Regions from separate parts of the Aquabacter albus genome, predicted to be linked through region 2. Evidence: predicted binding sites of a transcription regulator. Region 2 holds the regulator's gene; each other region holds the start of a gene.
What was found. The regulator PhoB, encoded in region 2, activates phosphate uptake and scavenging genes when phosphate is short. The targets are predictions, from matches to a motif close to TGTCATNNANCTGTCAT.
Positions count from the first base shown of each region.

Region 1 (7,811 bases), 140 kb from region 2:
GCGCTCGTCCTGCATGGACGGCATGGCAATGAGCATCTTCCCGTCGAGAAACTCGGGTGGACCACCGGACGCGAGGCTCTTGAGATCGACCATCATGGGGCAAAGCCTACCGCGATGTGGATCGTTTGAAAACGCCGATGAGGCCCAAGGGGATCCCGCACCGGCCTCTCCGGCCGCAACGTCACGTGAAATTGCGTGGTGCGGCTTTGCACTTCGCGGCCGGACAGGTTAGGCGCATGGGCATGGTTACACCCCGCATCCTCCCGCTCCTGTCCCTCCTCATCGCGGCGCCCCTGGCGGCCCAAGCCGGGGAGACGCCATGGGTGCGCACGCAGGGCGCCGATGTGCGCCTCGTGTCCGGCGGCATCGCGGGCGGGAAGCTGGAGGCGGGGGTGGAAATCCGCCTCACCACCGGCTGGAAGACCTATTGGCGCTATCCCGGCGACAGCGGCATTCCGCCCCGGTTCGACTGGAGCGGTTCCCGCAACGTGCGCGGCACCAGCGTCGCCTTCCCCGCACCACGCCGCTTCTCGGACGGGGCGAGCGGCCATTCCATCGGCTATAAGAGCGGCTCCGTGATCCTGCCCGTGACGGTGGAGCTGGACACGCCCGGCAAGGCCACGCTGCTCGAGCTGTCGCTGGATTTTGCCGTGTGCGAGGCGCTCTGCGTGCCTGCGCACGCGCAGCTCTCCCTGGAAATACCGCCCGGAGACGGCACGCCCAACGCCGCCTTGGCCGCCGCCCGCGCCAGCGTGCCGGTGCCCGCGCCGCTGGGCGCGGCGGCGCCCGGCATTGCCAGCGTCAAGGTGGATGCCGGCGCCACCCCGCCGGTGGTGGAGGTGATCGCCAACACCACGGCCGCCAATGCGGACCTGTTCGCGGAAGGCCCCGATGAGGCCTGGGCGCTTCCGCTGCCCAGCCGGCAGCCGGCCGGCGAGGGAAAGACCCGCTTCACCTTCGCTTTGGACGGGCTGCCCTCCGGCGCCACATGGAAGGGCGCGGTGCTCCGCCTGACCCTGGTGGATGGCGGCCGGGCGGTGGAGACCCCGGTTCCCTTGCCGGCAAACTGAGCCGGGGGCCAATCTCGGCCCTTTCGCAACGGCGAAATCTTTCTATTGTCTGCCGGCCAGCGCGGTCATGTCCCGCGCCTTCAGGCCAGCAATCTGCGGAGAGAATGATGCCCATCTCAGTCGGCGACGCCTTGCCCTCGGCCACCTTCCGCGTGAGCACCGTGGACGGCCCCGTTCCCAAGACCAGCGAAGAGATCTTCAAGGGCAAGCGCGTGGTCCTGTTCGCAGTGCCGGGCGCCTTCACGCCCACCTGCCACAAGAACCACCTGCCGGGCTATATCGCCCGCGCCGACGAGATCAAGGCGAAGGGCATCGACACCATCGCGGTGGTGTCCGTGAACGACCCCTTCGTCATGGGCGCGTGGGAGAAGGCCTCCGGCGCCGACGACAAGATCCTGTTCCTCTCCGACGGCACGGCGGAGTTCGCCAAGGCCCTGGACCTCACTTTCGACGGCTCCGCCGCCGGGCTCGGCGTGCGCTCCAAGCGCTACTCCATGCTGGTTGAGGACGGCGTGGTGAAGGTGCTGAACGTGGAAGACGTGCCCTCCAAGGCCGACATGTCCAGCGCCCAGACCCTGCTGGGTCAGATCTGAGCCTTTGGTCCAATAAGACGTCATGGCCGGGCTTCGGCCCGGCCATCTCTTTCAGGACACGGCGCACCGGGCAATTCAAGAGATCCCCGGGTCAAGCCCGGGGATGACGGCGGTAGAGGTGGAATTTGTCCTGGACAAGCGACGCCGCAGGCGGAGCGCAGATCCGGGACCCAGCGCAAAAGTCCTGCGAAGCAGCCAATCCGCGACCAGCGTGAAAACGTCTCCGCCGCGCGGCGTCGGAAACGAATTGAAGCGCCTTCGGCGGTCCCTTGCGCTGGGTCCCGGATCTGCGCTCAAGCTTCGCTTTCGCTTGTCCAGGACGAGCGGCCGATTTTAAGATTCAGGCAATGATATCGGGGAAAAGTTCGTCCTCGAGGTGGCTGATGCGGTCCTTGAGCTGGAGCTTGCGCTTCTTCAGCCTCTGGATCTGCAGGATGTCCGACCCCGTGACCGCCATGAGGGCGGAAATGGCGGCGTCGAGGTCCCTGTGCTCCTGGCGCAGCCGCTCCAGAAGCGCCCGCAGCTCACGTTCCTCATCACTGGTCATGCACTGTTCCGCAACGCCCGAGCAGGAGCCGATGTCCGAATATGGCACGGGGCGCCGTCCCTGCAAGCACGACGAGCGGCCCTTCCCGGAGGAAATCCAATCAGCGCCGCCCATCCTAAAAAATCTTGTTTTATTTCAATGCATTGCCTAATGCGTCCCCGCGCGGCGCCTGCTCTCGGGGTGGACCGCCCGATCCGGCGAATTTCCCGAATCCCACCGGCTTGACCTACCGGAGGGTGGTCGACTCTTCGCCGCCTCCATGACAGACTGATGTCGTGTTGCAGACAGGGAGAGGCGCCTAATGTCCGTCCAGTCGCACCTTGAAGAGCTTCAGCGTCGTCACGCAGCTCTCCAGACGGAAATCAACAGAGAACTCGCACATCCGGCATCCGATCCGCTGCGCCTTGCGGAATTGAAACGCCGAAAACTCGTCCTCAAGGATCAAATCACCAAGCTTAGGGCACCCGCCACGGTCCACTGACCGGTAGGCGGGACTGAAGCTGGAGAGCGACCGGGACTGACCGGGGGCCGCGCAGGCGGTTCCCTCGCGGCGGAACATGTTCTATTCCGCCCGTATGGCTCCTCCCCTCATCCAGCTTCAGGACATCTACCTGCGCTTTGGCGCGACCCCGCTTCTGGCGGGCGCCGAGTTCTCCGTTGCGCCCGGTGAACGGCTTTGCCTTGTCGGCCGCAACGGCTCGGGCAAGTCGACGCTGCTGCGCATCGCCGCCGGCCTCATGGAGCCGGACGGGGGCACGATCTTCGTGCAGCCCGGCGCCACCGTGCGCTATCTCCCGCAGGAGCCGGACTTTTCCGGCTTCGCGACCACGCTTGCCTATGTGGAAGCGGGGATGGGAGAGGGCGACGATGCCTATCGCGCCCTCTACCTCCTGGAGCAGCTCGGCCTCACCGGCGCGGAAGACCCGGCGAAGATTTCCGGCGGCGAGGCGCGCCGTGCTGCGCTCGCCCGCGTGCTCGCGCCCGAGCCGGACGTGCTGCTGCTGGACGAGCCCACCAACCATCTCGATCTGCCCGCCATCGAATGGTTGGAAAGCGAGCTGAAGTCGCTGCGCTCGGCCCTCGTCATCATCAGCCATGACCGGCGCTTCCTGCAGAACCTGTCCCGTTCCACCGTCTGGCTCGACCGGGGCGTGACGCGCCGTCTGGACCAGGGTTTTTCTGCCTTCGAGGGCTGGCGCGACCAGGTGCTGGAGCAGGAGGAGACCGAACGCCACAAGCTCGACCGCAAGATCGTCGCCGAGCTGGACTGGCTGCGCTACGGCGTCACCGCCCGCCGCAAGCGCAATGTGCGGCGCCTGGGCGAATTGCATTCCATGCGCCGCGACAAGAGCGAGGAGCGGCGCGGGCCGGGCGCGGTGAAGATCACCGTCACCGAGGCGGAGACATCGGGCAAGCTGGTGATCGAGGCGAAGGGCATCTCCAAGAGCTTCGGCGAGACCGCCGTGGTGAAGGACTTCTCAAGCCGCATCCTGCGCGGCGACTGCGTCGGCATTGTCGGGCCCAACGGCGCGGGCAAGACGACGCTGCTGAAGATGCTCACCGGCGATCTCAATCCCGACAGCGGCACGGTGAAGATCGGCGCCAACCTCGAAATCGCCTCCCTCGACCAGAAGCGCACCGCCCTCGATCCCGAAATGAGCCTGCGCGATGCGCTCACAGGGGGCGGCGGCGACACGCTCATGGTGGGCGGGGCGCCCAAGCACGTGATGGGATACCTCAAGGACTTTCTGTTCACGCCGGACCAGGCCCATTCGCCGCTGCGCGTGCTCTCCGGCGGCGAGCGCGCCCGCCTGATGCTGGCCCGCGCCTTGGCGCTGCCCTCCAACCTCCTGGTGCTGGACGAGCCCACCAACGACCTCGACCTCGAAACCCTCGATCTGCTCCAGGAGATGGTGGCGGACTATCCCGGCACCGTGCTGCTGGTGAGCCATGACCGTGACTTCCTGGACCGCACCGTCTCCTCGGTGATCGCGGCGGAAGGCAATGGCCAGTTCAGCGAATATGCCGGCGGCTATTCCGACATGGTCACCCAGCGCGGCCATGGGGTGGAAGCGAAGGCGAAGCCGGAGAGCGGGCGGGCGGGCAAGAAGCCCGCGGCGCTGCAGCCGACGGCGGGCAACAAGTCCGAGGACAAGCGCCGCCTCTCCTTCCACGAGAAGCATGCGCTCCAGACCCTGCCCAAGACCCTGGAGAAGCTGCGCACTGAAGCCGACAAGCTGGAAGCGGTGCTGGCCGACCCTGCGCTCTATGCCAAGGACCCCGGCAAGTTCGAGCGCACCTCCGCCGCCCTCTCCAAGACCCAGGCGGACATCGACGCGGCGGAAGAGGAATGGCTGCGGCTGGAGATTTTGCGGGAAGAGGTGGGGGGGTAGCCCCTGGAGGCAAACGTCAAGCCCGGCCATGACGGTGTGCTTGAGGGGTGGCACGGCCCTAACCCCCCGCCCGCCACTCCATGCGCCAGATGGCGCGGCCGGAGGTGGGGTTGGTGCCGGAAAACGCGATCTCGAAGCCGAGGCGGCGATAGAAGGCGACGGCGCGCACATTGTCCTGGTTCACGTCCAGCGCGATGCCGGCCGGGGCGCGGGCTTTCGCAGCGTCCATCAGCGCCTCCGCCGCGCCCTTGCCCCAGAAAGCGGGGGCGACCGCCAGTTGGTCGAGATAGCCGGTGGCGGGAGCGATGGCGACGAAGCCGGCCAGCGACCCGTCCGGCGCCTCCGCTACATGGAATTCCGCCCCGCCTTCCCGCAGCGCCTCCACATGCCCCAGGAACCAGGGCCGGCGCGCCTCGAAATCGATGTCCGGCATGGTGCGGTTCCAGCTCGCGACCCAGAGATCGGCGAGCGCCGGCAGATGCTCGGGCGCGAACGGGATGATGCGGAAGGGGAGGGGCTCGGGCATGGTCGGGGTGAACCTACCCAAGCGGCGAAGGCCCGTCGATGGGGCGGGCGCCTTGCCGCCGCCGCCCTCCCGGCGTAACCATCCCGCAGAAGGAGCCCCCCATGACCGAGGTGAAGACCACCATCGACCCCGAAGAGGTCGCCCGCTTCGAGGCGCTGGGCGAGGAATGGTGGGACACCAAGGGCAAGATGGCGCCGCTTCACGCCATCAATCCGGTGCGCCTCGCCTTCCTGCGCGACGTGCTGGTGCGCCGCTTCGGCCATGACCCGCGCGCCATGCGCCCGCTGAAGGGCCTGCGCATCCTCGATATCGGCTGCGGCGGCGGGCTGCTCTCGGAACCCTTGGCGCGCATGGGCGCCGAGGTGACCGGCATCGACCCCGCGCCCGGCAATGTGGACATCGCCCGGCTGCATGCGGAGGGCTCCGGCCTTTCTATCGACTATCGCGCGGCCACGGCCGAGGAACTGGCGGCGGCCGGCGAGAGCTTCGACGTGGTGCTGGCGCTGGAAGTGGTGGAGCACGTGGCCGACGTCGCGCTGTTCGTCCGGCAGGCGGCGCGCATGGTGGCCCCCGGCGGCCTGTTCGTGGGCTCGACGCTCAACCGCACGGCCAAGAGCTTCGCCCTTGCCATCGTGGGCGCGGAGTACGTGCTGCGCTGGCTGCCGCGCGGCACGCACCATTGGGACAAGTTCGTGACGCCGGAGGAATTCGAGGCGGTGCTCGCCGTAGCCGGCCTCGATGTCACGGAGCGCCTGGGGATGGTCTACGACCCCTTCGCGGGCGAATGGCGCCTCGCGGCCGACATGGACGTGAATTATTTCATCGTGGCCAGCCCCGCAGCGTCGCCCCGCTCGAAACTCTGACCGGCCGCTACCTCTGTGCGCCCTCTGCCGCCACCGCGATGCGCGTCAGGTTTGCCCAGGGATAGGTTGCGGCGTGGCAGTCCTTGTCGGCAATCACGCCGAGCAAAGGATGGACGGGAGCGGAAAAGCCGAGGTGCCTCAGGATGAGGCTCAGATAGAGCTGGAGGCGCGCCCGCATCGCCGGCTGCTCCGGAAAGATCGCGCCGTCAAAAACGAAGAAGAGCTGGGCGCCATCATCGGCCATGCGGCGCACCACTCCGCCGTGCCAGCCCTGCGGCGCCATATTGGCTAGGGTGATCCGGCAGGACGGCCGCTTTTCCGCGTCCACCAATGTCAGGTCGAGATTCTGGTGCACGCCCAGCACGCTCAGCCCCTGCTGTTCCAGAAAGGCGCGCATGGCGGACGTCATCAAGGGCGTCGCATCGACGTCCACCCTCGGGGCGGCGAGGACCTTCAGCATCACGCCCCCGATGAGGACTGCTGCCAGGAGCAGGCTAAAGAGCAGGCGTGCGTTCACGTCTGGCCGCATATGCGAAGATGCCGACCATCACGGCGAGGATCAGCAGGCTGAACGCCGCTCCGCCCTCAGGCCCGTGAAGGGCCTCGTAATAGCTGGGATAGAGGGCCAGGGCCGCCAGGCGCGCAATATTGACGGCGACGACCGACAGGCAGGCGAGGAGGGTCCATCCGGCCATCCGCCAGGACCAGTCGAGCCCGTAGCCCACCACGAAGGTGGTGCCACAGAGCAGGGCCAGCGCGAGATTGATCGCCGAGGAGCAGGCAGGGGCGATCCACAATGATCCCGACCCGTCGGGAAACGGCACCGTATTCTCAACGGCCTGCGTGCCGACGAGCGCCGCCACCATGGCGGCATCCGCATTCAATAGAGGGCCGCTGAAGAAAGAGATGAGCAGCCGCGCCCACATCATCGGCAGGCCGATGGCGAACAGCAGAAGCGCCGCCCGCCGCAGCGTCGAGCGCGGGGCGGAGGTTATGCCGAGATAGGCGCTGAGCAGCGTCAAAGCGAGCCAGCTCGTCTGGCCGAGCGGCAGCAGGAACGCCAGCAGGCACACCCCCGCCGCCACGCCGTCAAGCGGGAGCAGCGGCTCGCGCGGGGCCGACCACATCAGGTTCAGCAGAAGGACGCAGCTGATCCAGACGATGGCGCTGACATCGAAGGTCGCGAACACCGCCGCGTGCCACCCCATGTCCATTACGGACGTGATGGCGCGCGAGGCAAAGCCGTTGATCAGGCCGACCGCGGTCAGCCCGATCATCACCTCATGCCGGGCAAGAGCGCCGCGCGCGATTGAACCTGAGGCGTGGGCCGTGTCAGCCACGAAGCCGCTTGCGGATCAGATAATAGAGACCCACGCCCGCGAGGATGGGCAGGCCCGCGCCGGCCACCGGCAGAGGCGCGCCGTGGTTGCCGCCGCCCCCGTGGCCGCCGCCGCCGTGCCGTGCCGCGTCGTCCGACTGGGCCATGGCAAAAGAGCCGGGTGCCGCTGAAAGAGCTGCTGCCACAAGGAAAATATGAACGAACCGCATGAAAAATCTCCTGTCTTACAAATCCTTACCTAAGGGTAAGGTGATTATTTTAGCCGGGTATACCTGTAGTGGCAATATGAATGGGGGTTAATTTTTATTCACCCGCCCGACCGGGGAGGGGCAGCGCTCAGTTCCGGTCCTCGGGCAGGACCGGCAGGGGATAGACCTCCACCTCGTCCTCGCGCAGCGCCTTCACCTCTTCGGGGGTCGCCTCGCCATAGATGGAGCGATGCTCCACCTCGCCCTCGTGCATCTTGCGGGCAAGGTCGGC
Region 1 is NZ_JBDZDT010000003.1:399,804-407,614, reverse strand. It holds gene ABLE91_RS08335 (YqgE/AlgH family protein) at 1-96, opposite strand, end outside; gene ABLE91_RS08330 (protein-disulfide reductase DsbD domain-containing protein) at 243-1,070, shown strand; gene ABLE91_RS08325 (peroxiredoxin) at 1,178-1,663, shown strand; gene ABLE91_RS08320 (YdcH family protein) at 2,004-2,210, opposite strand; gene ABLE91_RS08315 (YdcH family protein) at 2,512-2,691, shown strand; gene ABLE91_RS08310 (ABC-F family ATP-binding cassette domain-containing protein) at 2,786-4,603, shown strand; gene ABLE91_RS08305 (GNAT family N-acetyltransferase) at 4,662-5,129, opposite strand; gene ubiG (bifunctional 2-polyprenyl-6-hydroxyphenol methylase/3-demethylubiquinol 3-O-methyltransferase UbiG) at 5,231-5,992, shown strand; gene ABLE91_RS08295 (hypothetical protein) at 6,000-6,509, opposite strand; gene ABLE91_RS08290 (hypothetical protein) at 6,487-7,332, opposite strand; gene ABLE91_RS08285 (hypothetical protein) at 7,325-7,540, opposite strand; gene ABLE91_RS08280 (DUF1178 family protein) at 7,668-7,811, opposite strand, start outside.
Region 1: ABLE91_RS08315 (YdcH family protein) is a predicted target of PhoB. The motif match lies at 2,470-2,486, and genes of this name have one in related genera.

Region 2 (7,811 bases):
GGCCTCCAACAAGCTGGTCGTCACCCAGCTCCAGAACAAGGCCGGCAAGTTCGTCTCCCCCGAAGTGAAGAACTTTGTGGAAGCCGCCGCCGCCGCCGACTGGGCCGGCTCCAAGGACTTCGCTGCGTCCATGATCAACACCGCCGGCGAAGGCGCGTGGCCGATCGTGAGCCCCACCTACATCCTGCTGCCGAAGAACCCCACCAACGTGGAATCTTCGCGCGAAGTGATGAAGTTCTTCGACTGGGCCTACGGCAAGGAAGGCTCCGAGATCGCTGAGAAGATGCACTACATCCCGCTCCCCGACTCCGTCATCGAAAAGGTGAAGGCGGCGTGGAAGGCGGAAGTGAAGTCTCCGGACGGCAAGCCGGTGTTCTGAGCCTAGAGGTTTCGGTGTCCTCCTCCTGCGGGGGAGTGGAGGGCACCGGAAAAGCAGCGCCCGGGGCGGAGGGGTAACCTATCCGGCCCGGGTGCAGTTTGAAGGGAAGAGCAGCAGGTTGCGTGTCGCTGGGGGTGGTGCGGCGGCCTGTCTTGCGGGGCATGTTTCGGAATTTCAGCCGGCCTCAGCGTTCCGTACCGGCATTTCAAGGGCTGGCTCCGCATAGCGCGGACGGGGACGCGGAAGACCGTATTCGTTTGGCAAGGTGGTCCGAGGACCAGGCCGGAAGCATCATGGGCAGGCGGTTCGGGGCGAGGCCCCGTGAGCTTGCCTTCGGCTACGCGGATGGCGTGGCGCGCGATTGGGGAAGAGCGGGACGATGGACGCGACGATCACTACCGCAAAGGCAGGGGCGCTTCAGCCCATTGACCAGGCGAAGCCCACCGGGGCGGTTGCCGATCCCATCTTCGTCGGTGCCCTCTGGGCGAGCGGCATCTTCGTCCTGATCCTGCTCGGCCTGATCATCGCGCAATTGTTCGAGGGCGGCCTGCCTGCGCTGCGCCACTTCGGCATCGACTTCCTGTGGACCGCGACCTGGAACCCGGTCACCGAGAATTACGGCGCGCTGGTGATGATCTACGGCACGGTGCTCAGCGCCGTGATCGCGGTCATCTTCGCGCTGCCTTTGTCCTTCGGCATCGCCTTCTTCCTCACGGAGATCGCGCCAGAGGCGCTGCGGCGCCCCATCGGCGTGGCGGTGCAGCTTCTGGCGGCGGTGCCCTCCATCATCTACGGCATGTGGGGCTTCTTCGTCGTCGTCCCGCTCATCGCCGCCTATGTGCAGCCCCCGCTGATCGACTGGCTGGGGCCGATCCCGGTTCTCGGCGTGTTGTTCTCGGGACCGCCGCTCGGCTCGGGCATGCTCACCGCCGGCCTGATCCTCGCTGTGATGATCATCCCCTTCATCACCGCCATGTTCGTTGAGACGCTTGAATCCGTGCCGCCCATGCTGAAGGAAAGCGCCTACGGCGTCGGCGCCACCACCTACGAGGTCTACAAGAACGTCTCCATCCCCTACGGCAAGACGGCCATGGTGGGCGCGGTGATGCTCGGCCTCGGCCGCGCGCTGGGCGAGACCATGGCGGTCACCTTCGTGATCGGCAATGCCACGCGCCTGTCCGCCTCGCTGTTCGCGCCGGGCGCTACCATCGCCTCCACCATCGCGAACGAATTCCCCGAGGCGGCCATCGGCTCCCTGAAGCTCACCTCGCTGCTTCAGCTCGGCTTCATCCTGTTCGTGATCTCGTTCATCGTCCTCGCACTTTCCCGGGCGCTGGTGCGCTCGCGGCTCGATTGATCGGGAAGGATAAAAGAACATGGCTTCCCTCGCCGCACGCCGCGCCAAGGACACCACCATCAAGGTGATCTCCACGGGCTTCGCCGTCTTCGCCATCTTCCTTTTGGCGTGGATCCTCTGGACGCTGGTGGCCCGGGGCCTTCCCGCCCTGTCGCTCACCGTCTTCACCAACGTGACCATGCCGCCGGGCATGAATGGCGGCCTTCTCAACGCCATCGTCGGCTCGCTGATCCAGATCGCGCTCGCGCTGATCATTGGTGGCCCGATCGGCATGTTCTGCGGCACCTTCCTGGCCGAGAACGGCAAGGGCACGAAAATCGGCTCCGCCGCGCGCTTCGTGAACGATATCCTGCTCTCCGCGCCCTCCATCCTGGTGGGCTTGTTCATCTACCAGTTCCTGGTGATCCCGTTCGGCGGGTTCTCCGGCTGGGCGGGCTCCCTGGCCCTCGCCATCCTGGTGATCCCGGTGATCGTGCGCACCACCGAGGACATGCTGAACCTCGTTCCGGTGGGCCTGCGCGAAGCCGCCTTCGCGCTCGGCGCGCCGAAATGGAAGGTGGTGATGATGATCACCTGGCGCGCGGCGCGCGCCGGCATCGTCACCGGCATTCTCCTGGCGGTGGCCCGCGCGGCGGGCGAGACCGCGCCGCTGCTGTTCACCTCGCTCGGCAACAATTCCTGGTCCGTGGACTTGTCCAAGCCCATGGCGAGCCTGCCCATTGCCATCTATCAGTATGCCGGAAGCCCGTTCGACGACTGGGTTGCTCTTGCCTGGGCCGGCGCGCTGCTGATCACGGTCGGCGTGTTGCTCCTGAATATCGTGTCCCGGCTGGTTCTGGCTCGGACGAAGTGAGCGGGGCGGCCCGACGGGCCGCACCGGACCCAACAAGATCACGACGGGGCCGCCCGACGGCCCCGCAGACCAGAGATCGAAGAGGCCGAACATGACTTCTGCAGTGGATCCGACCTTCAACATCGCGTCGTCTGTCGCCGCCAAGCCCGACGCCGTGCAGGCACCCACCAAGATCAAGGTGGACAACCTCAATTTCTATTACGGGCAGAACCATGCCCTGAAGAACATCAATTTCGAGATCCCCGAGAAGCGCGTCACCGCGATGATCGGCCCCTCGGGTTGCGGCAAGTCCACGCTGCTGCGCATCTTCAACCGCATGTACGACCTCTATCCCGGCCAGCGGGCCGAGGGGCAGGTGCTGTTCGACGGCGTCAACATCGTCGGCAAGGAGCTGGACCCCACCATCGTGCGCACCCGCATCGGCATGGTGTTCCAGAAGCCCACCCCGTTCCCCATGTCCATCTATGACAACATCGCCTTCGGCGTGCGCCTGCACGAGAACCTGAACAAGGCGAAAATGGACGAGCGTGTGGAAAGCTGCCTGCGCAAGGCGGCGATCTGGGAAGAGACCAAGGATCGCCTCCACACCTCCGCACTCGGCATGTCGGGCGGCCAGCAGCAGCGCCTGTGCATCGCCCGCACCATTGCGGTGCAGCCGGAAGTGATCCTTTTGGACGAGCCCACCTCCGCGCTCGACCCCATCTCCACCTCGAAGATCGAGGACCTGATCGACGAGCTGAAGCAGGACTTCACCATCGTCATCGTGACCCACAATATGCAGCAGGCGGCGCGTTGCGCCGACATCACCGCCTTCTTCTATCTGGGCGAACTGGTCGAGGTGGCGCCTTCGGACGTAATCTTTACCAATCCCAAGCAGATCAAGACCCGCGACTACATCACCGGCCGCTTCGGCTGATCGCAAAGGATCCGCGGACATGTCCGAGCATACCGTTACGGCGTTCGACGCCGAGCTGAAGGAAATCGGCCGCAAGGTGGTCGAGATGGGCGGCCAGGCCGAGCGCCTCGTCATTGATGCGGTGAACGCCCTCATGCGCCGCGACGCGGCCCTCGCCCAGCGGGTGATCCTGCTGGACACCAGCGTGGACAACATCCAGCGCGAGATCGAGGAAAAGGCGATTGTCGTCATCGCCAAGCGCCAGCCGGTGGCCTCCGACCTGCGCGAGCTGGTGGCGGCCATCCGCATCGCCAGCGATCTGGAGCGCATCGGCGATCTTGCCAAGAATGTGGGCAAGCGCGTGCTCGCCATCGAAGGCGAATACCACCCGCAGAAGCTGGTGCGCGGCGTGGAGCACATGTCCGACCTGGTGCTCGAGCAGCTGAAGGAAGTTCTCGACGCCTATGCCGGCAAGGACCAGGTCCGGGCCATCGAGGTGTGGCGCCGCGACAGCGGCATCGACACCATGTACACGTCGCTGTTCCGCGAGCTCCTCACCTATATGATGGAAGATCCACGGAACATCTCGGTGTGCACGCACCTCCTGTTCTGCGCCAAGAACATCGAGCGCATCGGCGATCACGCCACCAATATCGCCGAGACCGTCCACTACATGGTCTCCGGCCAGGTGCTGTCCGACGAGCGGCCGAAGGCGGACATCTCCAGCGAGACGTCCGTGCCGTTCACGGGACACGTGCAAGGGTAGTGGCTAAGACATTGGGCAGGGGTGATGGGCAGTGCCGGCACGTATCCTGATCATCGAGGATGAGGAGGCCTTGAGCCTCCTTCTCCGTTACAATCTGGAATCCGAGGGCTATGCGGTCGATGCGGTGATCCGCGGCGACGAGGCCGAGACACGGCTGCGCGAAAGCGTGCCCGACCTCGTCATCCTCGACTGGATGCTGCCGGGCCTGTCGGGCATCGAGCTGTGCCGCCGGTTGCGCACGCGCCCCGAGACCGAGCGCCTCCCCGTCATCATGCTCACCGCCCGCGGCGATGAGACCGAGCGGGTGCGCGGCCTTGCCACCGGCGCCGACGATTATGTGGTGAAGCCCTTCTCGGTGCCCGAGCTGCTGGCCCGGGTGCGCGCGCTGCTCCGGCGCGCCAAGCCCGAGCATGTGGCCACCCTGCTGCGGGCGGGCGACATCGAGCTCGACCGGGAGACCCACCGGGTGCACCGGGCCGGCCGCGAGGTGCATCTCGGCCCGACCGAGTTCCGGCTTCTCGAATTCCTCATGCAGAGCCCGGGCCGTGTCTTCTCTCGCGAGCAATTGCTGGACGGGGTCTGGGGGCAGGACGTCTATATCGACGAGCGCACCGTGGACGTGCATGTGGGCCGCCTGCGCAAGGCCATCAATCGCGGCCGGCAGATGGATCCCATCCGCACCGTGCGTGGGGCGGGCTATTCCTTCAACGAAATGTTCGCCCGCGCGCATTGAGCGCGGGCTCCGGCCGTTCCCGGCGCCGGCGCCGGCGTGAGCGCGCCCACCGGCCCGAGAGAGACGTGCCCGAGATCTCTGCGGTGACACCACACCAAGATCCGGGCGGCCGTGGCGCGAACCTGCCGGCTGTCCCTTCGGCTGAAGACTTGGAGCGCGGTCACGTCTGACGGCCGCGGAATGCTGTCATCAGAAGCGTGATTGTTCTTGGCTGGAGGCAAGGTCACTACCTGTGGGATCGCAATGCTATTCCGACAAGTGGATTTGACCCCATGCCGGCGGGCCTTTGAGGGCGTTCGCCTGCTACTGCGATGAGGCTGGATAAAGCCCAGCCCGGTCCGCAGTGCGGACCGGGCCGAGGATACTCATACTCACCCATGGCACCGGCCGGCACCTTGATGCTGCCCGTTCCGGAACCGCCAGGGCCACCCGGAGGTGGCCTGAGGCCGTGCGATCAGGCGGCGCGGATGCGCAGGACGAAGCTGTCCGTGGCCTGGCGCAGATCGGCGGAGGTGCGGGACAGTTCGGAGGACGCCTCCAGCACCTGGGTTGCCGCAGACCCCGTCTCCACCGCCGTCAGCGCCACCTGCTCGATATTGCTGTTGGCGTTGCGCGCCCCGTCGGAGGCGCGCGAGATGGAATGGGCGATCTCCTGTGTCGCCGCTGCCTGCTGGGTCACTGCGGACGCGATGGTGGTGGAGATGTGGCTGATCGCGCCGATGGTCTTGGCAATGTCGGCAATGGACTTGGCCGCATTGTCGGTGGCGTGCTGGACGGTGGAGATCTGCGCCTCGATCTCGGCCGTCGCCTTCGTCGTCTGGTCGGCGAGGCTCTTCACCTCGCTCGCCACCACGGCGAAGCCCCGGCCCGCCTCGCCCGCCCGCGCCGCCTCGATGGTGGCGTTGAGGGCGAGCAGGTTCGTCTGTCCGGCAATGTTGGTGATGAGGCTCAGAATGTCCCCGATGCGCCGCGCGGCATCGAGCAGCGCCGAGATCTTGCTCGCCGCGTCATTGGCTTCCTGAACCGCCGTGCCGGTGATGCGCGTGGATTCCGTCACCCGGGCGCCGATCTCCTCCACGGAGGCGGACAGCTCCTCCGCGGCGGCCGCCACCGTCTCCACCATGGTGGAGGCGATCTGAGCGGCCTGGGAGGCCTGGTCGGAGCGGCTCGAGGTGGATTCGGCCATGCCCGCCATGGCGCGGGCGGAGGCCTGGAGCTCCTCCGAGGTGGTGGAGACGGCGCCGGCGATGCGGCCGACCGCGCGGTCGAGCTCCTCGGCCACCTCCTGGAAGGCCTTGCGCCGGTCGGCTTCCGCCTGCTCGCGCAACTCCACCTGGTCGTGCTGAAGGCGGACCATCTCCATGGAATTGTTCCGCAGGATCTCGACGGCCCTGCCGATCTCACCGATCTCGTCGCGCCGCTCCGTGCCCGGGATGGTGACGTCGAAGACGCCGGCGGCAATTTTCTCGATCCCCTCCGACATCTGGCGGATGGGCTCGATGACGCGGCGGGTGATGAGGGTGCCGAAGCCGACCACCAGGACAAGGATGAGAAGGCAGGCGGCCGACGCGCCGATGAAGGCGATCCTGGCGTTGGAGATTTTCGTGTCCGCAAGCTGTTCGGCGCCGGCCAGCGCGGCGTCGCGCGGGGCCAGGGCTGCCACCAGCGCCGGGCGGACCGTGTTGCGCCATGCCTCGATGGAGACCTGGGTGTCCCTGCCGGCGACGGCTTCCTGGAAGGTATCCAGGATGAGCTTGCCGAGGACCTGCATGAACTCTTTGTCCGCCTTCTCCACGGCTGCCGTGATGCCGGGCACGTCGTCGAGGTCGTGGGCGGCATGCTGCACCAGGGACCAGAGCGTCGTTATCTGCCCGGTATAGGAATAGAATTGCTGGATCTGGGCCGGCGTCAGGGTGGTCCTGTTTCCGAGATAGCTGGTGAGCATGGTGGAGCGGCGGCCACCAATGTCGCGCAGCATGAGGGAGTAGCGGGCCATGCCCGCGAGGCTGCCGATTTCCCCGTCCTTGTCGTTGATGCGCAGTTCGAGGTCGTCGGACAGCCGGCTGATATTGCCGAGATTGGCCGTCACGTCGGACACGTAGCGGGCTTGAGCCTGCGGGTCGCGCCCGTTCGCCGGCTTGGCGACTTCGCTTTCAACCAGCGCGCGGGCGGTGCGCGCGGAAGCGAGGATCTTGGTGAGCGGGGTTTCGATCGCCGCCTTGTCGGCGGGCGCCAGGGCGGCCAGCGCGGCCTGGGTGCTCGCCACGGATTCGTCCGTCCGCCCCATATTGGCCTTGGCTTCAGAGGAAATCTGCGTCGTGCTCGAAAGCAGCGCTTGATTGAGGTCGCCTCGTTCGACGGAGATTCGCTCGCTCAGGCGGGCGAGACTGGCGAACACCTGCATCAGCGTCTTGGCTTTCGATGCATCGGCCCAGATCTGCCATTGATTGACAGCAAAAATAACGCTGCCTGCGACGGCCACGGCCCCGATAATCGACAGGCAAAGTAAAAACAGCCCCCGGACTCGCATTTTGATCCCCATTATCCCCCTGGATCGAACGAAGCTGAGCGAGTGGGCTTGCGCGAAGCTGTCCTATTTTGTGTACAAAAGAGCTGAATCCCGCGCAGATCCATAAAGTGGATGCAACTATAGTTTGCATTGCGTGATTTTTTGCGTGTAGGGGCGGATGTAGGTCGTCATCCCAGGCGGAATACAGGCCTGTACAGAGGCCGGCCCAGGCATGCGACGGGGAGGGCCGGAGCCTTTCTAAGCCCGCAGCCGTCGCGCCCGCCTGCAAGGAGCCTTGAGCTGCCGGGTGCGGGAGGCT
Region 2 is NZ_JBDZDT010000003.1:260,067-267,877, reverse strand. It holds gene pstS (phosphate ABC transporter substrate-binding protein PstS) at 1-379, shown strand, start outside; gene pstC (phosphate ABC transporter permease subunit PstC) at 759-1,736, shown strand; gene pstA (phosphate ABC transporter permease PstA) at 1,756-2,589, shown strand; gene pstB (phosphate ABC transporter ATP-binding protein PstB) at 2,681-3,505, shown strand; gene phoU (phosphate signaling complex protein PhoU) at 3,525-4,250, shown strand; gene phoB (phosphate regulon transcriptional regulator PhoB) at 4,282-4,983, shown strand; gene ABLE91_RS07700 (methyl-accepting chemotaxis protein) at 5,438-7,387, opposite strand.

Region 3 (7,811 bases), on a different contig from region 2:
GGCGCCAACACGCTGCTGCGCGCGGTCATCTGAAGCGCGCCCCGTCTTTCCCCCCACGGGGAAAGGGCGGAAGGCGGGCGGTGCCAAGAGCCCTGGCGCCGCCCCCTTCCGGACCCGTTTCTAAGAGCTGTCAGTCGTCGAGGCGGTGGATGTCGTGCACCACGATGGCGGTGTTCTTCGCGGGCTTCTTCAGCCAGTCGGGCCGACGCAAGGTCTTCAACGTGTCCTCGTAGCCGGACTGCCAATGGTCCCGCATGGAGGTGCCGGAGAATTCGTAATCCTTGAAATCCCGCTCGTAGGATTTCTCCTGATAGATCAGGTGGCAGATGTTCACCGGCCCGGATGCCTCGTACTCGGAGAGGATCTGGTTGTCCTCCTCGCTACGCAGCTGCTCGGGGATGCGCTGGAGCGCATCCGCGTGCTTGGAGCGCAGCATCTGGACCCGGCGGAAGAAGTCGGTGATGGACCTTGTGCGGCTGGAATAGCCGATGTCCTTCTGCCGCTCGACCACGTCCAGCATGTCCCGCGGCAGCTCGCCGCGCGAGGAGAACAGGTCCACCTGAAACACCAGCGCGCTCGGATGGTCCGGCTGGTCCAGCAGCCATTGGAGCGGGGTGTTCGAGACCACGCCGCCGTCCCAGTAATATTCGCCGTCGATGCGCACCCCGGGGAAGGCCGGCGGCAGGGCGCCCGACGCCATCACATGCTCGGGGCCGATGCGGTGGGTGGTGTTATCGAAATAGACGAAATTGCCGGTGCGGATGTTCACCGCGCCCACGGAGAAGCGCTTCTGGCCGCTATTGATCAGGTCGAAGTCCACGAGCCGCAGCAACGTGTCGCGCAAGGGCGAGGTGTCGTAGAAGGAGGTCGCGCCCTCCGCGCCGCGGGGCAAAAGCCAGGGGTTGGGGAAGCGCGGCTTGAAGAAGCCGGGCTGGCCAAGATTGATGGTGGCGAAGGCGCTCATCTGGTTGCGCATGGTGCGGAAATGGTCGCCGTCGGGCGTATAGGCCCAGATCTTGCGGCCCGAGATGGTGTTCCAGAATTCCCGCAGGCGCGGCACCCGGTTCTCCGGCGTGTTGCCGGCGATGATGGCGCAATTGATGGCGCCAATGGAGACGCCGGACACCCAGTTCGGCTCCGCGCCCGCAATGGACAGCGCCTCGTAGACGCCCGCCTGATACGCGCCGAGCGCCCCGCCGCCCTGGAAGACGAGGGCAACCCGGTCATAGTCGGACACGATATTGCGGATGTCGCTGGGAACCTCGCTTAGCAGCGTGCTCATTATTTCCCCTCAACCGGTTTGCCGCCGAAGCATGGCGCCTCGGCCGGCGTCATGCAATGCGCGGAACGCGGCGCGCCCTGCGGTGGTTCGTTTCGTGGCCGATCCCGGATCACTTGCCGTCGGCGAGATAGTCGAACATCACCTCGCCCATGCCCAGGGTGAGGTCGGCGCGCAGGTGCAGGGCCGAGACCACTTCGAGCACGGGCAGGCGGGCCACGTCGCAGATGACGTGGGGGTAGAGGCCGAGCGCGCCCGGGCCGACCCAGGCTTCCTTCAGCTGGACGTCCTCGAGATAATAGCGCACCAGCTCGCAGATGCGCGGGGTCGCGTCCACGTGCGGGATGATCTTGATCATGAAGTTGGGTGCCAGGAGCGCCTTCATGACCGTGTCCTTGTCCGCCGCTATGTGCTTGTAGCCCATGGAGGCTTCGGCGCAGAGCGTCTTGCCGTAATGGAGGCGGCCGACGAGAACGTCCTTCTCCACTTCCATCTTCGGGTGGGCATACTTCTTCGGGAAGCCCCATAGCTCGCGGCCGCCGGCAATGGGCGCCTCGTCGTCGAGATACATGGAGTGGACGTAGCCGCCCTCGACCCCGTTATACTTCACCGGGATCACCTGTCCGGTCTCGGTATAGTCGCCGAAGCCGGTGCTGTCGGGCATGCGGATGAATTCGTACTTCACCAGCGGCTCGAACACTTCGAGCGGCTCCGGCACCACGCGGCGCAGGGCCTCGATGTCGGTGCGATAGGTGATGATCATGAATTCGCGATCGAAGAACCGGTACGGCCCGCGGGGATAAGCGGGGTTGGTCAGCGGCATGGAATAAGCTGTGCGGCGCACGTCTTCGATCTTCATGGGATGCTCCCCTGATCCGGCCGGGCAGGTCTTCTCGCGGCTGCGAGATAAGATCAGGTTAGCCCATAGCTTTTCGCCGTGACAGCCCTGCGACGCACCAAGTGTGACGCAGGCCGGAGCCTAGAACGCCAACAATCCGCCGGAGCCTTTCGCGGTGCCGAAGGCCACCGCCCCGCCATCGGCCCGCCATGCGCCGCAGGAGACCGCCGCCCCGTCCGGCGCGCGCAGCAGGATCTCGGCGGCGTCGGGGATGCGCACCATGAGCACCATGCCGTCCTCATAGCCCACCGCCACCACCGGGTCCTTGGGGTGGCAGGCCACCATGGTCACGCGGCCGGTGGAGGAGGGAGCGATCATGCTCGGCTGCTTGCCCATGGGGCCGTCCTTGGCCTGGAATGGCCAGAGGATCGCCTCGCTCGACCCCGAGGAGGCGAGCCATTTTCCGTCGCTGGTGAAGGCGAAGGACTTCACGCGGGCGGGGTAGCCGGTCATGCGCATATGGTTGCCGTCCGCCAGCCGCCAGCCGTGCAGCGCCGGCTCCTGCATGGTGGTGATGACGAAGCGCGCGTCCGGGCTGAAGACGACGCCGAGATGCGAGCCCTTCCACGCGAAGCCCTCCGGCTTCACGCCCAGGGCGTTGGGGAACCACAGCGTCACGCCGCCATAATGGGCGATGCCGAGCCGCAGCCCCTTGGGCGCGAAGGCGAGCCCGCCCACGGTGGAGGGCGCATCGAGGCTGCGCCGCTCATTGCCTTTCGCCGGCATGAAATAGGCCGTCTTGCCGGTGGAATAGGCGAAGCTGTCGTCGGGGCCGAGGGCCACATGGTCGATCCAGCGGCCCTTGTGCTCGGCGAGCGTGCGCACCTCGCCGGTGGCGAGGAGCTGCTTCACCGTGCCGTCATCGCCGGCGGTGAGCAGCCGCTTTCCGTCCCCCGCGGTCTCCAGCACCACTCCGTCATGCAGCGTAACCGCCTGCGACGTCTCGCCCACCAGGGTGGCGCGGCCCTCATCCTCCACGAATGCGCAAATGCCGCCCACGAAGCGCGCGGCGGCAAGCCCGCTCTCGAAGGCGAACGTCTGGACCTTGTCGGTGAGGGAGGACGGAGCGGAGGTCATGGAATCTGGGACACCCTTGAACGCGAACGGCTTAGATAAGGCACGCTGCGGGATTTGTCGCGATGGGGTGGGGACGAAGATGTCACCATGGCCGGCTTGATCTGGGTAGCCTTCAGTGCGCCGTCTCGGCATCCCGCGCGTGCTCCGAAAGGTCGGAGATGGTCGGCACCGTGCCCGTGAGCGGGTTCTCCGGATCGTAGGCATAGCTCAGCGTCTCGAAGCGCATGGAGAGCGCGTCGATCATCAGCAGCTTGCCCACCAGCCCCTCGCCGAACCCGACAATGGCGCGGATGACCTCCAGGGCGGCGAGCGAGCCGGCGACGCCCGCGAGCGCGCCGAGAATGCCCGCTTCCGCGCAGGGCGCCACGGTGCCGGGCGGGGGCGGCTCGGGGAACAGGCAGCGATAAGAGGGGTTGGGCGTGCCGTCCGGCCCCACTTCGTGCGGGCGCAGGGTGGTGAGGGTGGCGTCGAAGGTGCCCAGAGCGGCGGTCACGAGCGGGCGCTTCGCCAGGGCGCAGGCGTCGGAGACGAGATAGCGCGTCGAGAAATTGTCGGAGCCGTCCACCACCACGTCCACGGAGGAGACCAGCGCCATGGCGTTGGAGGCATCGAGGCGGGTGCGGTGAAGCTCCATCTCCACGTGCGGGTTCAGGGCTTTAACGAAGTTGCGGGCGCTCTCCACCTTGGGCCGGCCGATATCCGGCGTGCGGTGGATCACCTGGCGCTGGAGATTGGAGAGGGAGACCTCGTCGTCATCCACCAGTACCAGCCGCCCCACGCCCGCAGCCGCAAGGTAGAGGAGCACAGGCGCGCCGAGCCCGCCGGCGCCCACCACCAGCACGCTGGCGGCTTTCAGCTTCTGCTGACCCGGTCCGCCCACGTCCCGCAGGACGATGTGCCGGGCATAGCGTTCGATTTCTTCGGATGAGAAGGCCATGGGCGTTATCTAGACACTAAGCCCGCCGATTTCATCCCTGCGGCGGCGGAAGGGATGTACCGGAGAGCTGGGCATAGATGCGCGCGAGCGAGGAATCATCGTCCCGCCCCATGCCCGACCCCGCAGCGGCGAGGTACATCTGGAGCGCGGCGGCGGCGAGCGGGACGGGATAGCGCGCGTCCCGCGCCATGTCGTGGATGATGCCGAGATCCTTCACGAAGATCTCCACGGCGCTGAGCGGCTTGTAGTCGCCCGCGAGCACGTGGGGCATGCGGTTCTCGAACATCCAGGAATTGCCGGCGGAGGCCGTAATGACCTCGTACACCTTCGCAAGGTCCAGCCCCTGCTTGGCCGCAAAGGTGAACGCCTCGCAGGCGGCGGCGATATGCACGCCGGCGAGGAGCTGGTTGATCATCTTGAAGGCCGCGCCCGTGCCCGGCGCATCGCCCAACTCATAGACCTTGGCGGCCATGGCATCGAGCGCCGGCCGGGCCTTCTGGAACGCGGCGTGGCTCCCTGAGGCCAGCACGGTGAGGGCTCCGGTGGCCGCCCGCGCCGCGCCGCCGGAAATGGGGGCGTCGAGATAGAGCCGGCCGGTGGCCTCCAGCCGGCCGGCGAGCGCACGGGCTTTCTCCGGGTCCATGGTGGCGCAGGAGATGAAGACCGCGCCCTCGGGCAGCGCCTCGGCCACACCTTCCGGCCCGAACAGCACGCTTTCCGTCTGGGCGGCATTTACCACCACGCTCACGGCGATGTCGGCGCCCTCCGCCGCCTTGGCCGCGCTCGGAGCGCCCTTGCCCCCGTCCGTCACAAACTGGCCGACCGCGTCCGCCGAGGGATCGAAGCCGGTGACATCGAGGCCGGCCCGCAGCAGCGAGCGGGCCATGCCGCCGCCCATGGAGCCAAGGCCGAAGACCGCCGCTTTCAGAGTGTCTGATGATGTCATGGCCGTGTCTCCCCGCCGCCTTCAGGGCGGCTGCGGGATCGTCGTCCCGCTTCATAGCCTTGGTAAGGCCGGAGCCGGCCGCCTGCCAAGGGTGTTCTCGGCGCCCGAAGCCGTCATGGCAGGCTCAACCCGGCCCTCTTGTGTGGGGCCGGATTGACGCATCGGAACTCTGCCGTGCCAGCACATATCCGCCCGTCAGCGCATAAAGGCGCACAGGCCAAAGGGCCGTTTTGCACACAAGAATCCGCTTCTGGGCTCCCGCCCCTCGCAATCCGGCCCTGCCGGTGCCATTTTGTTCTCGCACGAGAATCAGCGGCGAGGCGAGACGCGCGGTTGGCTAGTCCCCTGGAACAGAGAAAACACCTGACAAGCGAAGCGGCGAACCCGCCGGCCCTCAAGCCGGGCGGCATCGCCGAGCGTGCGCGCGCCGGCGGCGCGCCCTCCCGCTCCTATCTTTCCGGCCTCAACCCCGAGCAGCGCGAGGCGGTGGAGACCCTGGACGGGCCGCTCCTTGTGCTGGCCGGGGCGGGCACGGGCAAGACCCGCGTGCTCACCGCCCGCGTCGCCCATATCCTCTCACAAGGCCGTGCCTTCCCCTCGCAGATCCTGGTGGTGACCTTCACCAACAAGGCCGCGCGGGAGATGAAGGAGCGCATCCATTCCATGGTTGGCGACGCCGTGGAGGGCATGCCCTGGCTCGGTACCTTCCACTCCATCGGCGTGCGCATCCTGCGGCGGCATTACGAGCTGGTGGGGCTGAGAAGCGGCTTCACCATCCTCGACACGGACGACCAGGTCCGCCTGCTGAAGCAATTGTTGGCGGCGGAAAATATCGACGACAAGCGCTGGCCCGCCCGGCTTCTGGCCTCCACCATCGACGGCTGGAAGAACCGGGCCCTCTCGCCCGATAACGTGCCCCCCGGCGAGGGCTCGGCCTTCGCCAATGGGCGCGGGCAGATGCTCTATGCCGCCTATCAGGCGCGGCTGAAGGCGCTGAACGCGGTGGATTTCGGCGATCTCCTCCTGGAGGGCATCCGCCTGTTCCGGGAAAATCCTGAAGTGCTCGCGGATTATCACCGCCGGTTCAAATACCTGCTGGTGGACGAGTATCAGGACACCAACGTCGCCCAGTATCTCTGGTTGCGGCTCCTGGCGCAGGGCTCGAAGAACGTGTGCTGCGTCGGCGACGACGACCAGTCCATCTATGGCTGGCGTGGCGCGGAAGTGGACAACATCCTCCGCTTCGAGAGCGATTTTCCCGGCGCCAAGGTGATCCGCCTGGAGCGCAATTACCGCTCCACGGGCCATATCCTTGCCGCTGCCTCCCACCTTATCGCCAACAATGAGGGCCGGCTCGGTAAGACCCTGTTCTCCGAAGGCGAGGCGGGCGAGAAGGTCTCCGTCACCGGCTCCTGGGATTCAGGCGAGGAGGCGCGGGCCATCGGCGACGAGATCGAGGCGTTCCAGCGCTCCGGCCATCCCTTGTCGCAGATCGCCATCCTGGTGCGGGCCTCGTTCCAGATGCGCGAGTTCGAGGACCGCTTCGTCACGGTGGGCATGCCCTACAGGGTCATCGGCGGGCCGCGGTTTTATGAGCGGGCGGAAATCCGCGATGCGCTGGCCTATCTGCGGTGCGTCAACTCGGCAGCGGATGATCTCGCCTTCGAGCGCATCGTCAACGTGCCGAAGCGCGGCATCGGCGATGCGACCGTGAAGCAGGTGCACGACGTGGCCCGGGCCACCGGCATTCCGCTCCAGGAGGCCGCCCGCGCCCTGGGCGACAGCGAGGAGCTGAAGCCGAAGGTGCGCGCCACCATGCGCGGCCTCATCCAGTCGTTCGACCGCTGGCGCGAGCAGTCCCGCCACATGAGCCATACCGAGCTGGCCGAGATCGTGCTGGACGAGAGCGGCTATACCGAGATGTGGCAGAAGGACCGCTCCGCGGAGGCGGCGGGCCGGCTTGAAAATCTCAAGGAGCTGGTCCGCTCCATGGAGCAGTTCGAGAACCTGCAGGGGTTTCTCGAGCACATCTCCCTGGTCATGGACACCGACAACGGCGCCGGCGAGGACGCCGTGCAGATCATGACCCTGCACTCCGCCAAGGGGCTGGAGTTCGACACGGTCTATCTGCCGGGCTGGGAGGAGGGCCTGTTCCCCCACCAGCGCGCCCTGGACGAGCAGGGTAAGGCCGGCCTCGAAGAGGAGCGGCGCCTCGCTTATGTGGGCATCACCCGTGCTCGTCTCAGCGCCCGGGTCTATTTTGCCTCCAACCGGCGAATCCACGGCCTGTGGAATTCCACCGTGCCGAGCCGCTTCCTCGACGAACTGCCCGATGCGCATGTGCAGGTGGAGGAATCGAAGGGCGGCTTCGGCTGGGGCGGCTCCTCCTATGGCGGGGGCTCCTACGGCGAGAGCCGGTTCGACAAGGCCGCGCGTGCCGAGCCCTTCTCCTCCACCTATGCGACGCCCGGCTGGCAGCGGGCGCAGGCCGCGCGGGGCGGGGCATCAGGCGGCGGCTTTGCGGAGCGGGGACGGTCCTTCAGCCGGGGGGGAAGCGCCCCGGTCATCGAGGGAACGCTCATCGCCGCCTCGACCGGCGCGCCCTCGGCCTTTTCCCTGGGCCAGCGCGTGTTCCATCTGAAGTTCGGCTACGGACAGGTGGCCGGGATCGACG
Region 3 is NZ_JBDZDT010000004.1:337,224-345,034, forward strand. It holds gene ABLE91_RS11280 (sulfite exporter TauE/SafE family protein) at 1-33, shown strand, start outside; gene ABLE91_RS11285 (patatin-like phospholipase family protein) at 131-1,282, opposite strand; gene ABLE91_RS11290 (acetoacetate decarboxylase) at 1,392-2,138, opposite strand; gene ABLE91_RS11295 (WD40 repeat domain-containing protein) at 2,259-3,254, opposite strand; gene moeB (molybdopterin-synthase adenylyltransferase MoeB) at 3,367-4,191, opposite strand; gene ltnD (L-threonate dehydrogenase) at 4,223-5,137, opposite strand; gene ABLE91_RS11310 (ATP-dependent helicase) at 5,483-7,811, shown strand, end outside.
Region 3: ABLE91_RS11290 (acetoacetate decarboxylase) is a predicted target of PhoB. The motif match lies at 2,217-2,233, and genes of this name have one in related genera.

Region 4 (7,811 bases), on a different contig from region 2:
CGCGCCCCACATCGCCGATCACCGGGTCGCAGCAATAGTTTGCGTTCGGGTTGGCCGCCCGCACCCGCGCCACAGCATCAAGGATGGCCGCGCCGATATCCGCCGAGCCCATATAGCCCGAGAGCACGCCGTCGCAGGCGCCGAGCCGGCCGCGTTCGGCGATGCCCTCGATGAGATCGCCGATGACGCCGGCCTCGAACACCTGGCCCCGCCACGCGCCGTATCCGGTGTGGTTGGAGAACTGCACCGTATGGATCGGCCACACCTCCACGCCGAGGCGCTGGAGCGGGAACACGGCGGAGGAGTTCCCCACATGCCCGTAGGCGACGTGGGACTGGATGGAGAGGATGTTCATTGCCGGGAAGCCGGGTTTGATGAGGCGTCGAGGGCAGCTATCGCGCAAATCCCCTGCCGACAAATGGATTCTGCTGATCGGCTCCAGCAATTGCGATGATCTGTGCAGCCCCCGTGTCGTTGCGCCCTGCCCTTGCGCCCCGGCAGGCGCCATGCCAAGCCCATCTTCCCTGTCGTTCCAGCCGCAAGATCCCCCACATGTTGCTTGCCCGCGACCTCGCCTTCGACATCCATACCGGACGCCTCTCTCCCGCCGAACTGGTGGAGCGCTGCGCCGAGGCCATCGCTGCGCAGGAGAACGACGTGCGCGCCTTCGTGGCGCTGGACCTCGAAGCCGCCCGTGCGGAAGCAGGCGAGCCCGGCCGCGGCGCGCGCCCGCTCGCCGGCCTGCCGGTGGGCGTGAAGGACATCATCGACACCCGCGACTTTCCCTCCGAATACGGCTCGGCGCTCTATGCAGGCCACCGGCCGGCGGCGGATGCGCCCGTGGTGCGGCAGGTGAAGCGGGCGGGCGGCATCGTCCTGGGCAAGACCGTGACCACCGAGCTGGCGCACATGCACCCCGGCAAGACGCGCAATCCCCGCCGCCTCACCCACTCGCCGGGCGGCTCCTCCTCCGGCTCGGCGGCGGCGGTGGCGGCGGGCATGCTGCCGCTGGCCATCGGCACCCAGACCGGCGGCTCCGTAATCCGCCCCGCCGCCTTCTGCGGCGTCGCCGGCTACAAGCCCACGTTCCGCACCTTGCCCACGGTGGGCATGAAGACCTTCTCCTGGCACCTCGACACCATGGGCCTGTTCGGTGCGCGGGTGCGGGATGTGGCCTTCGCCGTCGCCGCGCTGACGGGCCGAAACCTGGATATCGCCGACAGCGTGGCCGATGCACCGCGCATAGCCGTGGTGCGCACCGCCCGCGCCGCCCTCGCCGACGCCCACGCTCATGCGGCGCTCGATGCTGCGGTAAGAGCCGCAGAGCGGGCCGGGGCGCATGTGCGGGAGATCGACCTGCCGGAGGAGGTGGAGGCGGCGGACGCGATCCACCCCGTGATCCAGGACTTCGAGGCCTGGATCACGCTCGCCGACGATTACGACCGGGGCCGTGACAAGCTTTCCCCGGGGCTCGTCGCCCATCTCGAAGCTGCGTCCGCCATCACCACCGACGTCTATGACATGGCCCGGCGCTCCGCCAAGCGGGCGCGCCAGTGCCTTGGTGACCTGTTTGCGGACCATGACGTGCTGCTCACCTTCTCGGCGCCGGGCGCGGCGCCGGAGGGCTTTGCCTCCACAGGCTCGCCGGCCTTCAACCGCCTCTGGACCCTGATGGGCTCGCCCTGCGTGAACGTGCCCGGCCTCACAGATGCCTCCGGCCTGCCGGTGGGCGTCCAGGTTGTAGGCCGGTTCGGGCGCGACCGCGCCGCTTTGCTCGCCGCCGCCTTCGTGGAGCGCGCGCTTACCGCCTGAGATCGTATATTTTTTGGAAGGCTTCCTGCGGCGCGGTATCGCTTAGCCTCTGATTATAAAGAAGATGCGAGTGGAGCGTGCTGCACTGCATGATCATTTCATGCAATGCAGTACATTTATTTGCTTTTCTAGAATGAAGTCTTTGTTAAGCTTAGGTGGAAGATCGGCCAAGGAGAGGACTTGGGACGTGAACCTCGGCTCGACGCTGGATCTGATGAAGCTCTGTGCCGCCTTAGCCGTGATCGGCGCGGTGGTCATGGGCATGATCTAAGCGCGGACGCACACACCCAGGCGACCTTCGCACAACCATAAGAAGAAGAAGGATAGGCCGATCGGACGGCGCCGGAGAGACATCTCTCCGGCGCCGCTCTTATTTCACGGCTGACACATGCAACTCAGCTCCCCGCCGGGGAGCGGACAGGGAGAGGTGGCTGAGCGTCACCGACTTATCATGTCTGACGCGCCGTCTTCCCCAGAAAAGTGGAGAATGGGGTGTCAATCTTTAGTCTCGTCGCGCCCCGCTTGTCGCCGCCCGGTACCTAGCCGACACTCGCCAAAGCAGCATTGATTCTACTTACACTTTGCGCCGACCGAAAAGCCGCGCGGATATTGATACCGCCAAGCTTTTCGCCGTTTATGACACTTTCATGAGGCCTGCCTCCAAAGTCGGCAGCACCTTCACCCAGTCGTCACACGCCTGTAGTCCGCCGCACCTATTGGGTTCACGAGCGCAGCGGAGCGACCTCATGCTGGTGATCGAAGGACTGACCTGCCGGTTCGGCGACAAGCTCGCCGTGTCCGACGTCAATCTTGAAGTCGGGGGAGGTGCCTTCGTCGGCGTCATCGGCCGTTCCGGCGCCGGCAAGTCCACGCTCCTTCGCATGGTGAACCGGCTACAGGAGCCGACCGGCGGCCAGATCCGATTCGAGGGCCAGGACGTCACCGCCCTCAAGGGCCGGCAGCTGCGCCTGTGGCGCGCCCAGGCCGCCATGATCTTCCAGCAGTTCAACCTGGTGGGCCGGCTCGACGTGCTCACCAACGTGCTCATGGGGCGGCTTTCCACCATGCCGTCCTGGCGCGCCTTCACCAAGGCCTGGAGCATGGAGGACAAGGCGCTCGCTTTGTCCGCCCTCGACCAGTTCGACATCGCCCAGCTCGCCTCGCAGCGCGCCGATAGCCTTTCCGGCGGCCAGCAGCAGCGCGTCGCCATCGCCCGTGCGCTGGTGCAGGAGCCGGGCCTGATCCTTGCCGACGAGCCCATCGCCTCGCTCGACCCGCGCAACACCAAGGTGGTGATGGATGCGCTGCTGCGCATCAACAAGCATTTCGGCATCACCGTGCTGTGCAACCTGCACTCCCTCGACATCGCCCGCACCTATTGCGACCGGCTGGTCGGCATGGCCGCAGGCCGCGTGGTGTTCGACGGAGCCCCCGACATGCTCACCGACGCGGTCGCCCGCGACCTCTACGGCCTGGAGGCCGGCGAGGTGATGGAGGTGGAGCAGAGCGCCCCCAGCCGGGGCGTGGACGCGATGGCGGCCGGGGCCGCCATTGCAATGTGAGCGTCGGTTCCCGAGTTCTTCGCGCGTTTCCTTATCCCCGCATCCTCAAGGAGCGAGACATGCTGACCCGTCGTACCCTGATCGCCGCCGCCGCGGCGCTCACCTTCTCCGCCGGCGCCGCCGGCGCGCAGGACTGGAAAGCGCAGTATCCCGAGCTGGTCTTCGCCATCATCCCGGCGGAAAACGCCTCCGGCGTCACCGAGCGCTACACCCCCCTCATGAACTACCTCACCAAGGAGCTGGGCACCAAGGTGACGCTCCGCATCGCCAACGACTATGCGGCGGTGATCGAGGGCCAGCGCGCCGGCAACATCCAGATCGCCTCCTACGGCCCCTCCTCCTTCGCCCGCGCGCTCATGACCGGCGCGAAGATCGAGGCCTTCGCCATCGAGGTGAACGCGGACGGCACCAAGGGCTATTATTCGGTGCTCTACGTGAAGGCCGACAGCCCCTACAAGACCATCAACGACCTGAAGGGCAAGAACCTCTGCCTGGTGGACCCCAACTCCACCTCCGGCAACAACGTGCCGCGCTTCGCCCTCAACAAGATGGGCATCACGCCCGACCAGTTCTTCGGCAAGGTGGTCTATGCCGGCTCGCATGAAAATGCGGTGATCGGCGTGCAGCAGGGCACCTGCGATGCCGCCTTCAACTGGTGGAACGACGAGCAGGAATCCAACCTCATGCGCATGGACCGCAAGGGGATGGCGAAGTACTCGGACTACCGCATCATCTTCAAGTCCGACCAGATCGTGAACTCGCCGCTGGCCTATCTGGACAGCCTGCCGGCCGACCTGAAGGCGAAGATCCGCGACGCCTTCTTCAACGTCGAGAAGAACGACAAGGCCGCCTTCGATAAGATCTATGAAGGCAAGCAGCTCGTGTGGCAGCCGGTGACCAACGCCTCCTACGAGACCATCATCGAACTCAACAAGTTCGTGGACGAGCTGCGCAAGAAGAAGGGCTCCTGAGCCTTTCCGGGATCATATGGCCGGGCTGAGCCCGGCCATCTCATTTTTTCAAGAGACGTCATGCCCGGGCTTGACCTGGGCATCTCTCGGAGGCCGAGGGGATCCCCGGGTCAGGCCCGGGGATGACGAATGAAGGAAGCTTAGGAACCAACTTTGCCCCACGCCGTCGTCCAGCTCCCGCCCGAGCAGATCGCGCCCCTCGCCCGTCTCTATGACGAGGCGGTGGCGGCGCGCCGGCGGCATACGTTTATCGCGGGCGGCGTGATCCTGGTCTGCATCGCCTTGTCCTGCTGGGCGGGCGAGGTGCGGCCGGGCGTCTTCATGGCCAATGCCAACAGGCTCGGCGAGTATTTCTGGAACATCCTGCCGACCCTGCGCTGGGACAGCCTCGGCGCCGACCTCGCCGAATGGTACTGGAACCTCGACGGCTGGCTGAAGCTGCTGCTCGACACCATCCTCATCGCCTATCTCGGCACCCTGTTCGGCGGCATCGGCGCCTTCTGCCTGTGTTTCCTCGCCAGCGCCAACCTCGTGCGCTCGCCGTGGATCCGCTTCACGGCCCGCCGCGTCCTGGAATTCTGCCGCACGGTGCCGGAGATCGTGTTCGCGCTCCTGTTCGTGGTGGCCTTCGGCCTCGGCGCCATGCCCGGCGTGATGGCGCTCGCCATCCACACCATGGGCGCGCTCGGCAAGCTGTTCGCCGAGGTGGTGGAGAATATCGACATGAAGCCGGTGGATGGCGCCACCGCCGCCGGCGCGAGCTGGACGCAGACCGTGCGCCTCGCCGTGGTGCCGCAGGTGCTCTCCAACTTCACCTCCTACGGCCTGCTGCGCTTCGAGGTGAACGTGCGCGAAGCGGCCATCATGGGCTTCGTGGGCGCCGGCGGCATCGGCCAGGACCTCGTGGAGGCGATCCGCAAATTCTATTATTCTGACGTTTCCGCCATCCTCCTCCTCATCATCGCCACCGTCATGATCATTGACCTGGTGACAGAGCGCATCCGCCATTCGCTGATCGGCATGGAGCAAGGCCGATGAGCCGGGCCCGCATCTCCCCTTCCCCCGAGGACCGCGCACGCCTCATGGCGCTGCACCCCCAGCTCGCCACCAATGTGCATGGCCGCAGCATCGCGACCATCGCCCTCCTGGTCGGGCTCGCGCTCCTTGCGGTCTATTCGCTCTGGCACCTCGGCTTCTCGGTGAGCCGCCTCGGCACCGGCATCGGCCAGCTGTTCTATTTCGTCACGCTCATGCTGCCGCCCAATCCCGGCACGCAGCTTCACCTCTATATGGACGCGCTGGGCGAGACGCTTGCCATCGCCTTCCTGGGCACCCTGGCGGGCGCCGTGCTGGCCCTGCCCTTCGGCTTCCTCGCGGCCAAGAACGTGATCGCCAACCCGGTCTTCCATCTCGGCATCCGCCGGGTGCTGGACGTGCTGCGCGGCGTCGATAAGCTCATCTGGGCGCTGATCTACGTGACGGTGGTTGGCCTCGGCCCGTTCGCCGGCATCCTCGCCATCGCCACCTCATCCATCGGTGAGTTGGGCAAGCTGTTCTCCGAGGCGGTGGAGGCCTCCGACCGCAAACCGGTGGAAGGCATCGTCTCCACGGGCGGCTCCAAGCCGGACGCGGTGCGCTTCGGCATGCTGCCCCAGGTGCTCCCCGTGCTGGCCAGCCAGGTGCTCTATTATTTCGAGAGCAATTCCCGGCAATCCACCATTGTCGGCATTGTCGGCGCCGGCGGGCTCGGCCTTCACCTTGCCGAGCAGATCCGCGTGCTGGAATGGCAGAAGGTCAGCTTCCTCATCCTGATGATGCTGATCATGGTGGCGGTGATCGACTTCATCTCCTCCCGCCTGCGCTTCGCCATCATCGGCCGGCGCGACGTGACGTTCTGAGGGTTCCTGAAGTTGCCTTGCCCCATTCGTCATGGCTGGACTTGATCCGGCCATCCACGGGGCTCCGCTGGCATCAGACTAAGGAGAGCCGTGAATCCCCGGATCAAGTCCGGGGATGACGGGTGTTCCGGCGTCGGGCGTCGCCCCCTCAGTACAGCAGCTCGCGATAGCGCCGCACCATCTCTTCCTGGCTCTCCACCTCTCCGAGGCCCCAGATCTGGTCCTTCAGCATCTCGCCCATGGAGGGCAGCGCGGTGCGCTCGATGCGCGCCTCGGGGTCCCACAGGCGCGAGCGCATGAGCGCCTTGGCGCAATGGAGATAGGCTTCGGTCAGGGTGATGCGCAGCACGGTCGCCGGCTTCTTCCCGCCGATGGCAAAGCGCGCCAGCAGGTCCGCATCGGCATGGATCTCGGCGGTGCCGTTGACCCGCAGTGTCTCGTCCACGCCAGGGATGAGGAAGAGAAGGCCGACGCCGGGATTGGCGAGGATGTTCTCAAGGCTGTCCAGCCGATTGTTGCCGGGACGGTCCGGCAGCAGGAGCGTCCGGTCATCCTCCACGCTGACGAAGCCCGGATGATCGCCGCGCGGCGAGACGTCCATGGCGCCGTCCGCGCTGGACGTCGCAAGGAGCGCGAAGGGGCTCAGCGAAATGAAATGCCGGCAGTGGCGCTCGAATAGATGCAGTACCTTATCGACCGAACGGCCCTTCGGCTCGGCGTAGAGCGTCCGCAACTCTTCCAGCGTCTGAACCCGGCTCATGGCCTGATCACCAATTGCACCCGGTCCGCCGCGAAGCTGGAGCGGCCCCATTGGAGCGGCGTGCCGTTCACCTCCACATCCACCCGCTCCACCACCAGCACGGACCGGCCGGGGGCAAGCGAGAGCATTTCCTGCTCCCGTTCATTGGCGACGCGGCCAGTGACCCGGGTTTCCCGTCGGCGGAAATCCTGGATGCCGAGGGTCGCCAGAGCCCGCGTCAGCGAGCCGGTGGCGGAATAGACGAGGTCGAGGTCGCGGCACCGGGCCTCGGGAAAATAGGAGCGGCCGAAGGAGATGGGCACGCCGTCGGCCTCATGGATGGTGTCGATGCGCAGCACCGGCGTGCCGTCCGCCACCATCAGCTCGCGGGCCACCTCGCCCTGCGCTTCTTCCACCTGGGAGCCGAGGCAGCGGCCGGACGGCTCGCGTCCTCCCGCGGAGACGATCTCGCTGAAGCGGGTGCGCGCGCCGATGGGATAGCGCAGCGGCGCCTCCTTCACGAACGTGCCGCGCCCCGCCGTCGCCTCTATCAGGCCCTTCTCGGCCAGCACCGCCAGAGCGCGCCGCACCGTGTGGCGGTTCACCCCGAACTTCGCCGAGAGGTCCGCCTCCACGGGAAGCCGCGAGCCCGGCTGATAGAGGCCGCTGCCGATCTGCCATTCCAACCGCCCGGCGATCTGCTTCCACAAGGCGACGCCGCTGCCGCGGGTGACATCCGCCTCGTCCATGTCCGTCATCGAGACGTGATCGAAGGCATCCATATTATTTTCGCTCCCCGGCACAACCGCACTTCCCTCGCTACAACCTG
Region 4 is NZ_JBDZDT010000005.1:517,885-525,695, forward strand. It holds gene pdxY (pyridoxal kinase PdxY) at 1-355, opposite strand, end outside; gene ABLE91_RS15195 (amidase) at 553-1,812, shown strand; gene ABLE91_RS15200 (hypothetical protein) at 1,946-2,083, shown strand; gene phnC (phosphonate ABC transporter ATP-binding protein) at 2,559-3,374, shown strand; gene phnD (phosphonate ABC transporter substrate-binding protein) at 3,434-4,345, shown strand; gene phnE (phosphonate ABC transporter, permease protein PhnE) at 4,499-5,383, shown strand; gene phnE (phosphonate ABC transporter, permease protein PhnE) at 5,380-6,243, shown strand; gene ABLE91_RS15225 (pyridoxamine 5'-phosphate oxidase family protein) at 6,392-7,003, opposite strand; gene phnF (phosphonate metabolism transcriptional regulator PhnF) at 7,000-7,764, opposite strand.
Region 4: phnC (phosphonate ABC transporter ATP-binding protein) is a predicted target of PhoB. The motif match lies at 2,449-2,465, and genes of this name have one in related genera.